One region of the Paraburkholderia sp. Ac-20342 genome, then DNA from elsewhere that is predicted to be linked to it. Evidence: riboswitches for the same ligand, from Rfam matches in the RefSeq annotation. Region 1 holds a riboswitch; the other holds the start of a gene.
What was found. Region 1 has a riboswitch for manganese ahead of G3N58_RS25745 (TMEM165/GDT1 family protein). Riboswitches for the same ligand answer to the same signal wherever they lie in the genome.

Region 1 (7,369 bases):
GCCGCGCGCATGCTGTCGCGCAGCGCCGGCGTGAAGCGGCGCCACAGTTCGAGCGAGCGCGCGAGGCGCGCGGCCACCTGCGGATTGAGCGCGTCGAGCGCGATCACCTGGTCGGCCCAGAACGCGTAGCCCGAGCCGTCTTCGGCGTGGAACTGCGCGGGGTTCGCCGCGCAGAAGCTGAAGATCAGCGAGCGCGCGCGGTTCGGGTTCTTCAGCGTGAAGGCCGGGTGCGTCATCAGCTTGCGCACCGTGTCGATAACCGGGTGCTGCGCGCTGCCGCGCTGCGTCGCCTGCAACGCGAACCACTTGTCGATGACGAGCGGCTCCTTCTCGAAGCGCCGGTAGAAGTCGTCGAGCGCGTGCTGCGCCTCGGCGCTGCCGCCTTGCGGCGCGCCCGCGTTGAGCAGCGCGGAGAGCGCTGCCGCGCGGTCGGTCATGTTGTTCGCGGTGTCGTATTGCGCGGACGCGAGGCGCACGGCTTGCGCCGGATCGTCGAGTTCCGCGAGATACGAGAGCGCGAGATTCTTCAACGCGCGATGACCGGCCGCCTCGGGCGTCGCTTCATAGTCGCCCGGCGTGCGATGCTGCTCGTACACCTTCAGCCAGTCGTCGCGCAGCGCGTTGGCGAGGCGCTTGCGCACGAACTGCCGCGCCGCATGAACCGCGGCCGGGTTCGACTCGGCCATCTGCTCGGCCAGATACGCTTCGGACGGCAGCATCAGCGCGAGTTCGCGGAACGCCGGCGATAGCGTCTCGTCGGTCAGCACGCGCGCGAACGCGGCAACCACCGAGTCGTCGAGTTGCAGCGCCGCGCCCGTGGCCGCGCGTGCGGCGAGCGCGAGCAACTCGCGCGTGGCGAGCCGCTGGCCGGCTTCCCAGCGGTTGAACGGATCGCTGTCGTGCGCGAGCAGGAACGCGAGCTGTTCGGCCGTGTAGTCGTATTCGACGATGACCGGCGCCGAGAAATTGCGCAGCAGCGACGGCAGCGGTTCCTGCGCGACGTCGACGAACGTGAAGGTCTGCTCGGTCTGCGTGAATTCGAGTACGCGCGTGGTCGATGCCGCCGCCTGCGCCTCGCCGTCGAGCCGCAGCGGCAGATCATGGCCGTCCGCGCCGATCAGGCCGAGCGCGAACGGAATCAGCAGCGGTCCCTTCTGCGTTTCGCGCGCGGCCGGCGCGGCGTCGCCGTAACCTTGCCTGAGCGTCACGCTGTAGCGCTGCTGCGCGGCGTCGTAGCGGGTGCGCGCCGATACGCGCGGCGTGCCGGCCTGGCTATACCAGCGCTCGAACTGCGCGAGGTCGCGGCCGTTCGCGTCGGCGAGCGCGTGGCGGAAGTCGTCGCAGGTCACGGCCTGGCCGTCGTGGCGCGCGAAGTACAGGTCCATGCCCTTGCGGAAACCGTCGCGGCCGAACAGCGTCTGATACATCCGCACGACTTCCGAGCCTTTCTCGTAGACGGTCATCGTGTAGAAGTTGTTGATCTCGACGTAGCTCTCCGGGCGCACCGGATGCGCCATCGGGCCCGCGTCCTCGGCGAACTGCATCTGGCGCAGCACGCGCACGTCCTCGATGCGCTTGGTCGCGCGCGCGGCTTCGTCGCTGCTGCCCGTCTGGCCGCCCGCCATGTCGGCCGAGAACTCCTGGTCGCGGAACACGGTGAGCCCTTCCTTCAGGCTCAGCTGGAACCAGTCGCGGCAGGTCACGCGGTTGCCGGTCCAGTTGTGGAAGTATTCGTGGCCGACCACCGCCTCGATGTTCGCGAAGTCGGTGTCGGTGGCGGTTTCGGGGTTCGCGAGCACGTACTTCGTGTTGAAGATGTTGAGCCCCTTGTTCTCCATCGCGCCCATGTTGAAGTCGCTGACCGCGACGATCATGAAGCGGTCCAGATCGAGTTCGAGCCCGAAGCGCGCCTCGTCCCATTGGATCGAGTGGATCAGCGAGTCCATCGCGTGACGGGTCTTGTCGAGATCGTGCGGTTCGACCCACACCTGCAGCAGCTTTTCCTTGCCCGAGCCGGTCTTGACGCGTTCTTCGAGCGCGACGAGCTTGCCCGCGACGAGCGCGAACAGGTAGCTCGGCTTTTTGAACGGGTCTTCCCAGCGCGCGAAATGGCGGCCGTCGGGCAACTCGCCTGCTTCGAGCAGATTGCCGTTCGACAGCAGCACCGGATAGTCGGCCTTGCTCGCGCGCAGTGTGACCGTGAAGCTCGCCATCACGTCGGGGCGATCGAGGAAGTAGGTGATGCGGCGAAAGCCCTCGGCCTCGCACTGCGTGAAGAAGTTGCCGCTCGAGACGTACAGGCCCGACAGCGTGGTGTTGTCCGCGGGATTGCAGATACTGGTCAGCGTCAGCTCGAAGCTGTCCGGCACGTCGTCGAGCACGAGGCCATGCTCGTGCGGATGCGCATGGGAAAACGGCTGGCCGTCGAGTTCGGCGCCGACGAATTCGAGCTGCTCGCCCATCAGTTCGAGATGCGCGGCACGCGCCGCGTCCGGGTTGCGGCGCACGCGCATCGTATTCCTCACGACCGTGCGTTCGGGGACCAGATCGAATTCGAGCGCGACGGTGTCGATCAGGAAGGCGGGCGGCGCGTAATCGGCGCGGCGGATCACATTGGGCGTTGCGGTATCGGCCATGGCGTTCTGTGGTGGTGGACTCGAGCGGTCAGGCGCGCGCAGGGCGCGCGAGCCGGGCTTGGTCGAGCCATTGTACAAAGCCGCGGGCGATTGTGCGGAACGATGCGGGGGCGAGCTTCGAAGCCTGGCGGTACGACCTGACTGTGCGGCCTGGCCGGGCGTCGATAGCGGGCCGCCGGCTTCGTTGCGCCTTGGCCGGGAAGAACCTTTTGCCGGCCGGCGAGGTCAGCGTATTATCGGGCGCTGCGCGCGGCGGCAGTCCGTGCGGTCAGTGTGGTCCGTGAACGCGTGGCGGCGGGTTCCGCGCCTCGGGCCGGCATCGATCCGCTTCGGCGGATCAGGTCGCGCGAAGAGGTCACGCGAAGAGGTCACGCGAAGAGGTCACGCGAAGAAGCGCGCCACCGGCACGGAATAATCGCGCTCGATCCACGGTTTTAATTGCAGCACTTCAGACGCATCACGAGGTAGACCATGAACACCGATCGATGGACGCGCCGCATCATGCTGCTGTTCGCGGCACTGACGTTGCTGCTCGCCGGCTGCACGACCTATGTGACGACCCAGGTCACGGCGTTCTCCGCGTGGAGCGGCAGCGACGCGACCCGCACCTATGCGTTCACGCGACACGAGGATCAGCAGAACAATCTGGAGCTGACCGCGTACGAGCGGATCGTCGCGAACGAACTGGCCGCGCAGTCGTTCCGCGAGGTTCCTCGCAACGAGGCGCGCTATCTGGTCGAACTCGCCTACGGCATTCGCTCGGACATCGTGACCATCGCGGAACCGGTCTATTACAACCCGTGGCCCGGTCCGTACTGGGGCCGGCCGTTCGATCCGTGGGGGCCGTGGGGACCGTTCCCGACCGCTTACGTGAATCAGAGCTACCCGGTTTTCACGCATCTGCTCGGCATCCGGATGACCGAGCGCGCGAGCGGCAAGGAGGTCTACAACGTGAGCGCGCGTAATTTCGGCGGCGAGTCGTCGCTGGTCAGGGCGATGCCGTATCTCGCGCGCAGCGCGCTCGCCGATTTTCCGCTCGGCAACGGCGCCGTGCATACGGTGAAGATTCCGGTCGGCAACGGCGGCATGGCGGTGACAGAGGTGTCGATGCCGGCTGCGGCGCCGGCGGCGGCGTCGGGCACCTCGGGCTCATCGGCCACCAAGCCAGGGCAGTAAGCCGCGCTCGCGCGGTACGTCGGCACCCGGCGCACCATGCAAAACCACGCAAAAACGGCCCGGCAGGCGTGATCCGCCGGGCCGTTCGCTTTGCCGCCTAAACCCCCACCCCGAGCAGCGCCATCGCCCCGAGCACGACGAACATCACCGCCGCGATGCCGTGCACGAGCTTCGTCGGCAGACGATGCGCGAAGCGGTCGCCGAGCAGAATCGCCGGCACGTTGGCGATCATCATGCCGAGCGTCGTGCCGGCCACCACGCTGAAGAAATCGTGAAAGCGCGCGGCGAGGGCGACCGTCGCGATCTGCGTCTTGTCGCCCATTTCCGCGATGAAGAACGTGACCACCGTCGCGCCGAACACGCCGAAGTGCGTGCGGTTGGTGTTGGCTTCCTCGTCGTCGAGCTTGTCGGGCACGAGAATCCACAAGCCCATGCCGATGAACGAGGCGGCGAGCGCCCAGCGCATGATGGCCGGCGTCAGCATCGAGCCGAGCCACGCGCCGAGCGCGCCGGCGCCCGCGTGATTGATCAGCGTCGCGACGAGCACGCCGAGAATGATCGGCACGGGTTTGCGGTAGCGGGCGGCGAGCACGAGCGAGAGCAGTTGCGTCTTGTCGCCGATTTCGGCGAGCGCGACCGCACCGGTCGAAATAAGGAAGGCTTGATTCACTTTGAAGGGATTCCTCGGGCCGAATCATGAACGAGCGACGACCCACGACACGCCGGGCCCTGTTGCGGCGCGTGTGGATCATCGGTCTCGCCAGGCCAGAGGCTGCGGCTGCCATGGCCGTGACGGCCAAGTCTGTTGACAGGCGCCCTCGCGAACCGCACGTGCGACGCACCGGCGAAACGCGGTGCGGACGTGCTGCGAGGCGGCTACTCCCCAATGAGGGCCGGAGTATAACAGAGCCGGCGGTGCGTTTACCGCGGATATCGGGCCGATACCGGACTGATACCGGTCTGATATTGCACGGATGTTGCGCGGATGCCGCGCCGCGCATACGGCGCCGGCTGCGGCGGTTTGCAACAATTGCCAGGAAAGGCCGCAAACGATTTTCGGAAAGCAGGGCGCCGCTCCCGTCTCTCCCGCCACCCCGAAAATTGCCGCCGGCCCCGCGTGCAAGCCTTCCCGGCGGGCCCGCCGCAGCGTTCCGGCCATTTTTGTCAATTCGTCTGACAGTTTGTTGTTTTAAGGCTCGGATACAGATGGATACGTCTTTCCTGGCTGATTTAATCCAGAATATTCAGTATGATTCCGGCGACAAAAGGAGCCTGAGCCAAATCTCGCAGACCCATTGACAAAGGCGCCTAAATAATCGGGGCCAATTGCCGATAATTCGCTGAATTCCCCCTAAGAAGATTGGTCGATCCCGGCTGAAAACATCCCGATCCGCGCGGCGCCACACGCTGTGACGGCTGTATATTCCGTCAGGCGCTTGAGCCTTTTCCCGTTTCTACGCGCGAACACCGTATGCCCGATCTGCACTGGACCATTCCGGTCGGTCGCTGGTCTAGCTGGCCGGCTACCGCATCTGCCGCACCCGATATCGGCTTTATCGAGCCGATCGTGCGGCGGCGTCTCAGCACGCTGTCCAAAGCCGCGCTCAAGGTTGCGCACGATTGTGTCGCGCGCGAGCCGGTGCGCGTGGTTTTCGCGTCGCGGCACGGGGAATTGCGGCGCACCACCGACATCCTGCGCAGCATCAGCGCCGGCGAACCGGTTTCGCCGACCGCGTTCAGCCTGTCGGTGCTCAATGCGATGACCGGCGTCTTCGGCATTGCGCGCGGCGACCGCTCGGCCGCGAGCGCGGTGTCGGCCGGCGCGCAAACGCTCGGCTATGCGCTGCTCGAAGCGTATGCCCAATACGCGACGCAACCCGACTCTCCGGTGCTGCTCGTCTACGCCGACGAACCGGCCGATCGCGCTTACGGCACGATCGAAGACGAAGTACAGGGCGGCGCGCTCGCGCTGCTGCTCGACGACACGGCGGCGGCCGGGCACATCGTATGCTCGCTGTCCCGCGCGGCCGGCTCGCAGCCCGCGCCGGTTGACGGCGCCGCGGCCAACGTAACTGCGGCCAACGCTAATCTGGCCAGTAACCTGGGCGCCAACCCGGGCAACGCTGCCGCCGAAGCCGCTGCCGCCGCTAACAACCCGCCTGCCAACCCGAACACCCTCGCCGCCGACACCGCCGCAACCCGCTTCCCCACCCAGAGCCAGGCGCTGCTGCACTGTCTCGAAACCGGGCAGCCCGCGTGCTGGGAGCGGGCCGGCGCCCTCTGGCACTGGAGATGGCATGACCGCGCGGCTTGATTATCTGTGGCGTCTTTGCGCGACCGGCATGGCCTTCGTCGTGTTCGGCCTCTGCGGCATGCTGTTTTCGGTGCTTGTGTTTCCGCTCGCGTGGCTGTGGCCGCATCGCGCGTCGCGGCAGCGCGCCGTGACCGCTGTGATTCACTGGTTTTTCCGCGCGCTCGTCGCGGTGCTGCGCGGCGTCGGCGTGATGGAGCTCGACGTGTCGGGCGCGGCCGCGCTGCGCGCGGGCGGCCCGGCCGTCGTCGTCGCCAATCATCCGACCTATCTCGACGTGATGGTGCTGCTCTCGCTCACGCCGCGCGCGTGTTGCGTCGTGAAGAACGCGCACTGGCGCAATCCGTGTTTCTGGGGCATCGTGCACGCGGCCGAATACGTGAGCAACGCGGACGCCACCGAACTCGTCGAAGCGGGTGCGCGCCAGCTTGCGGCCGGCTACACGATGATCGTGTTTCCCGAGGGCACGCGCAGCCCTGCGCCGAACCGGCTGCACGCGTTTTCGCGCGGCTTCGCGCATATGGCGCTGAAGGCCGGCGCGCCGATCGTGCCGGTGCTGATGGATTGCGACCCGCCCGCGTTCACGCGGCAGATGCGCTGGTACGACGTGCCGGCGCGCGCTTTCCGGATGCGCGTGAACGTGCTCGCGCCGCTCGGCGTCGGCGAACTTGCCGCGCACGACGCGACCCCGGCCCTCGCGGCGCGCAGCGTGACGCGCGCCGTCGAAGCCCACATGACCCAGCACCTGTTCGATTATGGATTCTTTAAAACTGGAAATTAAAAAGCTTCTGATCGAAGCGCTCGATCTCGAAGACCTGAGCCCCGCCGATATCGACGACGATGCCCCGTTGTTCGACACCGACGGCATCGGTCTCGATTCGATCGACGCGCTCGAAATCGGCATCGTGCTGCGCAAACAATACCAACTAACCATCGCGGCGAACGACGAACGCACGCGCGAACACTTCCGCTCGATCAGCACGCTCGCCGCGCTCGTCGAGAGTCAGCGCGAAGCGTCGCAGGCTGCGAACGAAACCACCAGGAAAGGGGAATGAACCGTGACCGAGACTGAGATTCTTGAGCGCATCCGCGCGATCTTCAAGGAGAACTTCGCGATCGAGCCCGAGCGCGTGACGCCCGAGGCGCATCTGTTCGAAGACCTCGATCTCGACAGCATCGACGCCGTCGATCTCGCGATCAAGCTGCAGGAAATGACCGGCCGCCGTATCAAGCCCGAGGAATTCAA
Region 2 (7,369 bases), on a different contig from region 1:
ATAAGATCGTTACCCTCTCAGTCGTACCCGTAAGAAAGTGGCCCCCCTTAATGCCTTATCTAACGGGCCTCTCGCCGTTTTTTTCGATCCCAGCCGGGTTCAAAACCCCTCAAACAACCGATCAGAAAAAACCAACCCCGCATCCGCAGTCAGCGCCTCGAAGCACGTATCCTCGACAAACGGCAAGCCGGCCGAACGGCGCCCATTCACAAGAAGCCGGATCATGCTCGAAAACGCAATCATGTTCTCGGCGCTTTCGCGGCTTATCGGCTTCTCTCCCGGCGTAAACGACTGAAACACCTCGCCATTCGCTTTAAAGTAGATGGGGATACCCGGCAATTCCCCGGATATCAAAGAGGTTGCGTACCTTCGCCCGGAAAAATAAGCCTCGGGGTCGGCCAGAATCGAATGACAGAACGGAAGAAAACTATCCAATAGCTGTGTCTCCACAACGTTGAACAGGTGATCCGTAGCAACGGTAATATTGGTTAAGCTTCTCTCCAGTCGCTGACTCGCCCTCTGATGGAATCCGTCCAGCACGCTGTTGAGATCGTGGAAGCCCCACTCCGCCAAAAAAGACGCGGCATGTTGATGTGCCTCGGCGACGTCGATGGTCCCGCTTCCATTGCGCAAGACGTGTTCGATTAACGCAAAATACAATGCGCCCGCCGAAACTTCGACTTCCTTTCCCTCTACTGTTCTAGCGTTTCCCTGCAGCGCAACCCAAAGAAGATAGTTCATCACGGAGCCGGCTCCATGGCGGCCGGCGAATTTTCCCGTCAGCAGCAAATCCTCGGCGACACCATTGATCAGCCACGTGTAGGTTCTCGCGTTCGGGCCGCCATGTATCAGTTTCCAGAGAATTTCATATGCTTCGCCCCCAAACAGGTCGTACACGACTTCGAGCTGAACGAGGACGGCACTCGCCTCGAGCAAATGCTTCACGCCGACCCACGAATACACTCCGCTACCGACTACGCCGGCCTTATCCAGCAAAGAATCCAGTTCCGTATACTTCGACACGAATTCCAGCACGTCCTGATCTATTCCGTTCATGGACGGCGCATGCATGGACAAGGGCAGCGGAATAGGTTGCGATGCATTCCTGCTTTGCCAGTCTTTTAGCTTTCGTTGCAGTTTCGGCACATTCTTGTAATGCACGAAGTACTGCCGCAAGATGCGCTGGCCTACGATCGTCGACATCAGATCGTGCGAGTGTCTAGCCTCATGAAAAAAGCATGACAGATAAGCGAGAAAGATCCCCACCGTTCTGTCGCTGGGGTCGATCTTTTTGAAGTGCTCGAAATAGTCGCGAGCCGCTTCATTGAATCGGGATTCCGATCGCAGCGTCTCGCCTGGGCCGTGCAAACCCAACAGCCGCTGGACAGCTTGGGAAACGGCCGCCGGGGTTGACTCGAGTCCAAGTCGATCGAAGTCGATGTAGATGGCCAGGCTGTCGGTCAGAGCCTTGGCGAAGCCATCACTGCCATACAGGGCGTTCAACGATCGGCCTTTTCCGCGAGGATCTTGCGAAGCTGTTCGGTGGACTCGGGATCGTCCGTATTCAGCTCGAAAATCGTGCCGTCGGAAAATCGGATTGGAACGACCTTCGACTCCTTTGAGCGCCCCATATATCGCTTGCAAACAAGCTCGATGATCAATTTTGCGGCGATGCCTTGCGCGGCGGCACCCACCACCTTCAGGAGTATCCAGCCGATGGCCGCGCCCGATATCGGATCGAAGGAGAGTTCGTCTTTGGCGGACTCGCTGTCTGGCTCGGGCAGCCGGTAGCTTACCTGGCAGTTTTCGGAAAGCTCTCGTGCAACTTCGGCAACGTCCTGTCCCATGTCGACGGGAAGCTGTATGCCAAACTTCACGGTTTGCTGAGTCATGTTATGCGCTCCTGTTTCTTGATTTGAATTCGGACATGATGCGAAAAGCGGTTGAGCTGCTGCCCAGGCTATGCAGGCGCGCGACAGTCATCAGCACGGCGTCCAGCGGCTGAGCGGACAATTGCGACGCGGGCGGGAGTGGTTTGCCTAATCTCTCGCAGCAGAATAACAATCCCGGTACGTCCTGGACTTTTCCATAGATACGCGCGGCCTGGCCATACACGGTTTCGTGTTGCTGCTTTGGAACGATCTCGTCAATGTAGGGAAGATATCGGTCGACGTGAAACGCCGCGCCGACGTAGTCCTCGATCAGTCCGTAGTAGCTCGCCATACCCACGTGCGCGCCGAGCCGTTCCTTTCGTTGTTCATAAGCGGCGAGATTCAGAATGACCTCGAAAAAACCTCGCGCGGCATCGATGGCGGCATCGGTGGTGTCGTCGGTGGCTTCTGCGCCGAGTTTTAGCCACATGTTGCCGGCAGTGAGCAGATTGGCCAAATAGTATTTCGCGTCGTCTCGAACCCACTTTGCAGCAAGAACACCGAGCCACGCGACGCGTGCCGCAAGCATTGCCTGACCATTGACCTCCAGGTGCTCTGCATAGACGCCCAATTGCTGCGCGAGCCATGGCGTCGTCGCTTTTTCAAGCCACCTGAACTTCTTCTCGCTGATCGTCTCGGCAGACTCCGCGTACTGAATCAGCGATTGGAACCGCTCGATATCCTCAGACGTACGAGCGAGTTTCGCTGTCCCCGGTTCTTCAGGAACATAAAACTTCAGGAATGCCGGCGTCGGGGTCGTCTCGGTCACGGTGAACGTCCAGATAGGTACGGGTAAAACATAGCTGAGCGGAATGCGGCAGGCAAGCCGGATTCGACGTCTTCAGCATGGATGGTTGGCGGGCGCTCTATCAGCTCTGAGCGCAACCGCGTGTTATCGGACGATGCCGGTACGTGGTTCGCGTTTCAACAAGCTTGTTGAAAGCCGCCCGCCCCATTAGAATCCTTCGGTCACTGGGGAGTAGCCTTCCTTCATTCTTTGAAGGAGAGCGCGTCAACATACTTGGCCTGCGGGTCATGGCGCGTTCGACCGGGTCGGTTTGGCGAGACCATTGACGCACTGCCTCGTTCCGGTCGGACGGGCGGCGGTGCGTCATGGGTTCGTCATCTACGTCCGACCGCGGAGTTTGCCCTGTGAATCACCGTCGCCCATCGTCAGTCTCCCCGCGTGTTTTTGCCTTCGCTTATTGCCCGGTTGATCCGGTGAGCGGCCGCACTTTTCGCGCACAGCCGGGGAGCCACGCATGACCGGTCTGTTCCTCGAACTCGCCTGCATGCTGGTCGTCATTCTGGTGGCGGCCGAACTCTTCACCAATGCGCTGGAACATCTCGGCGAACGTCTGAAAATCTCCGAAGGCGTGACGGGTTCGCTATTCGCGGCGGTCGGCACCGCGCTGCCCGAAACGCTCGTGCCGCTGCTCGCGATTGCGGGAAGCCAGGCCGGCAGCTCGGTCAATCAGGAGATCGGCGTCGGTGCGATTCTCGGCGCACCGCTGATGCTTTCCACGCTGTCGACGTTTCTGATGACGCTCGCGATCCTGCGCATGCGCGGCGTCAAGGGCTGGATCACGCCCGAGCGCACCGGCTTCACGCGCGACCTCAACTATTTCCTCTGCGCGTTCCTGCTCGCGGCCGTGGCGATGTACGTGCCGCACGAGCAGATCATCGTGCGCGCGCTCTTCAGCGTCGCGCTGGTCGGCGTGTACGTCACCTATGTGGTGATGACGTTCCGCGCATCGGGCGGGCTCGTCGAGGCGGGACACGGCACCGAAGCGCCCGGCAGGATGATGCTCGCGCGCATCGGCGTGCCGACCAATCTCGCGACGATCGCGCTGCAACTCGCGCTCGCGGTCGCGTTGCTGGTGTGGGGCGCGGAGGGCTTCATCCACGGTGTGCGGGGCGTGTCGGCGGCGCTCGGCGTATCGCCGCTGCTGCTGTCGCTGCTGATCATTCCGATCGCCACCGAATTGCCCGAGAAGGTCAACAGCATCCTCTGGGTGCGGCGTGGCAAGGACACGCTCGCGTTGGGCAACATCACCGGCGCGATGGTGTTCCAGGGGACGCTGCTGCCCGCGATCGGCATTCTGCTGACGCCGTGGACGCCGCGTATCGAAGTGGTGACGGGCGTCGTGATTACGCTGGCCGCGGCCGCGTGGCTGCGTATCAACGTACGCGAGCGGGGCTTGCGGGTGGGCGCGCTGCTCGTGTGCGGGGTGCTGTATGCCGTGTATCTGACGGTAACGTTGACGCGCTAGGCGCGGCAAAGCGGGCTTGCCGCTGTGATATCGGCAGTATTCCGACGGACTTGAGGCCTGTGCCGGCGAATCGCCCGCCGCCCCGGTTTACCGGCGCTTCAGCCGGGGCGGAGCGACGAATATGCGGGTTATTCCATAAAGTTTTTCCTGAGTGGGCCGATACCCCAAACAAGGCGGGCGGCAAACGAACAGCAGTTGCCTCGTTCGCTGATGCCTTGGTCTATACGGCATGTAACGGGCTGACGGCCCCAACAGGAGAATTTTCATGCTCGGAATTAACAGCAACATCAACTCGTTGGTCGCGCAGCAGAACCTGACCAACTCGGGTAGCGCACTCTCGCAAGCAATTACGCGTCTGTCGTCGGGCAAGCGCATCAACAGCGCAGCGGACGACGCAGCCGGCCTCGCCATCTCGAACATTATGCAGACCCAGATCAACGGTCTGACGCAAGGTGTGTCGAACTCGAACGACGGCGTTTCGATGGTGCAAACCGCATCGAGCGGCCTGTCGTCGCTGACGAGCAGCCTGCAGCGCATCCGCGACCTCGCAACGGAAGCCTCCAACGGCGGCATGACCGATACCGACCGCGCAGCGCTGCAACAGGAAGTCGCGCAGCAGATTCAGGAAGTGAACCGGATCGCTTCGCAAACGACGTACAACGGCATGAACGTGCTGAACGGTTCGCTCGGCAGCGTGTCGTTCCAGGTCGGCGCGAACGTCGGTCAGACGATCAGCCTGAACCTCTCGCAAAACGTGTCGGCGGCATCGCTCGGCGGTGGTGCGGTGCAGGCGGGCGATACGGTCGCGTCGCTGGCTGTTTCTCTCGACTCGAACGGTGGTGCCTGGGCGGCAGGCACGTCGACGGGCACGGAAATCACGCAGTTGAACGTGCTGTCGGACGGCAAGGGCGGCTTCACGTACACGGACCAGAACGGCAACGCGCTTTCGTTCGATCCGACCGCCGCAACCACCCAGGCTTTCACCGTCAGCGCCACCACCGGCGCGCTGTCGATCACTGCCGGCGGCTCGCTCGATGCGGCCACCCAGATGGTTGCAATCAATGGCGCCAACGCCAAGCCTCAGACCGCTGGCGCGACGCTCGGCACGATCACCGGTCTCGACATCAGCGCGACGACCGGCGCGGACGCGACGACCCCGTCGTCCACGGATATCACGTCGATCACGGTGAAGTCGGACGGTAACCAAGGTCTGACGTTCTGGGATCAGAACGGCAACCAGATCACGGGCGGCACCACGGCAGGCGCGGCGATCCTCGGTGCCACCGGTCTCGCCTATACGGCCCCCACGGGCGGCACGGCAGGAACCGTGGGCGCGACGCTCGGCACCGGCATCACGCAGACGGCGAACCCGTGGACGGCCAGCTCGACCGCCACGACGCAAACCGTCGACCAGATCGACGTCAGCACCGTCGCGGGCGCCAACAAGGCGATCGAATCGATCGACGACGCACTGAACACGGTCAACAACATGCAGGCTACGCTCGGCGCCGCGCAAAACCGCTTCACGGCAATCAGCACGACGCAGCAAGCCCAGTCGACCGATCTGTCGTCGGCCCAGTCGCAAATCCAGGACGCCGACTTCGCGCAGGAAACGGCTGCGCTGAGCAAGGCGCAAGTGCTGCAGCAAGCGGGCATCTCGGTGCTGGCGCAAGCGAACTCGCAGCCGCAGCAGATTCTGAAGCTCCTGCAGTAACACGCTTTACGCAGCATGCGTTCCGCGCCCCGCCGCCGTATCCGGTGCGCGGCACGCAAACCGGTCGGGAGGCTTGCCTCCCGATTGCCATTTCTCAGATCTGAATCGATTCACACGGCATCGCCGAAACACGGAGCCTGTCCATGTCCACCGTATCCTCGACCGCAAGTTCGATCTCCAGCACTGCCGCCGCCACCGCCGCCGCCACGACCGCGGCAGCCAATGCCGCGGTGCAGGAAGCCGCGCAGTCGGTTATCAGCGGCTCGACCGGCAATTCGTCGATGGACGTGAGCTCGCTCGTGACCGCGCTCGTCAACGCCAAGATCGCCGGCCAGGCCGCGACGCTGAGCGCGCAGACAACCCAGGACAACACGGAAATCTCCGCGTACGGCACGCTCTCCGCCGCGCTTTCCGCGCTGCAGGCCGGCCTCACCTCGCTCTCGAACGGCTCGACCGTCAACGACTTCACGGCAACGGCCAGTGGCAACGGCATCACGGCCTCGGCGGGAGCCGGTGCGGTGGCCGGTTCGTATTCGCTCGACGTGGCTCAGGTGGCGACGGCGCAGGTGCTGACATCGACGGGCTATGACGGGACCAAGGCGCTCGCTTCGGGCCCGAGCACGATGACGCTGTCGGTCGGCGGCGCGAGCACGACGATCTCGCTCGACAGCACCAACAGCACGGTTTCCGGCATCGCCGCGGCCATCAACGGCGCGAGCAACAATCCCGGCGTCACGGCGACTGTCGTGAACGGCGCGGACGGCGCGCACCTCGTGCTGCACGCGGCATCCGCCGGCTCCGCGAATGCCATCAGCGTCCAGATCACCGATTCGAATTCGAGCGATCCGCTGAACAATCTCGCCGTGTCGAGCAACAAGGGCACGTCGCTGGCCGGCAACGCGAGCGCGACCGGCGCGCAGCTCAAGGCCAATCAGTCGACCCTCAACGACGGTTCGTCGACCGGCGTCACCAGCACCGCTTCCTGGACCCAGACGACGGCCGCCCAGGACGCCTATTTCACGATCGACGGCACGGGCGTCACCAGTTCGACGAACAGCGTGACGTCCGCACTTTCAGGCATCACGCTGAACCTGTCGGCCGCTTCGGTCGATACGACCGGCTCTTCGCCGCAGACGGTGACAGTCGCCCAGGACACCACCTCGCAGGCCAATGCGATCAACCAGTTCGTCACGCTGTACAACACGCTCGTCACGACGATGGGCACGCTGACCTCGTACACCGCGGGTTCGACGTCGCAAGGCGTGCTGCTCGGCGACACGACGCTGAACATGGTGCAGAATCAGCTCGCCTCGATCGTCGCGACGGGCGTGAAAAGCAACGGCACGACGACGAACCTCGCTTCGATCGGCATTACGCTGGGCGCGGACGGCTCGCTCTCGGTCGACAGCACCAAGCTGAACAATGCGCTGCAGAGCAATCAGGCGACCGTG

Region 2: it holds a riboswitch for manganese, as region 1 does, so the genes downstream of both, G3N58_RS25990 (sodium:calcium antiporter) here and G3N58_RS25745 (TMEM165/GDT1 family protein) in region 1, are expected to answer to the same signal.

Annotation. Positions count from the first base shown of each region.
Region 1 is NZ_JAAGPQ010000079.1:920-8,288, forward strand. It holds gene pepN (aminopeptidase N) at 1-2,636, opposite strand, end outside; gene G3N58_RS25740 (DUF4136 domain-containing protein) at 3,108-3,812, shown strand; gene G3N58_RS25745 (TMEM165/GDT1 family protein) at 3,910-4,482, opposite strand; yybP-ykoY riboswitch at 4,495-4,709, opposite strand; gene G3N58_RS25750 (beta-ketoacyl synthase chain length factor) at 5,284-6,126, shown strand; gene G3N58_RS25755 (1-acyl-sn-glycerol-3-phosphate acyltransferase) at 6,110-6,904, shown strand; gene G3N58_RS25760 (phosphopantetheine-binding protein) at 6,879-7,178, shown strand; gene G3N58_RS25765 (acyl carrier protein) at 7,182-7,369, shown strand, end outside.
Region 2 is NZ_JAAGPQ010000080.1:18,088-25,456, reverse strand. It holds gene G3N58_RS26005 (hypothetical protein) at 100-1,503, opposite strand; gene G3N58_RS26000 (hypothetical protein) at 1,500-1,892, opposite strand; gene G3N58_RS25995 (hypothetical protein) at 1,894-2,700, opposite strand; yybP-ykoY riboswitch at 2,894-3,069, shown strand; gene G3N58_RS25990 (sodium:calcium antiporter) at 3,194-4,204, shown strand; gene G3N58_RS25985 (flagellin) at 4,470-5,918, shown strand; gene fliD (flagellar filament capping protein FliD) at 6,062-7,369, shown strand, end outside.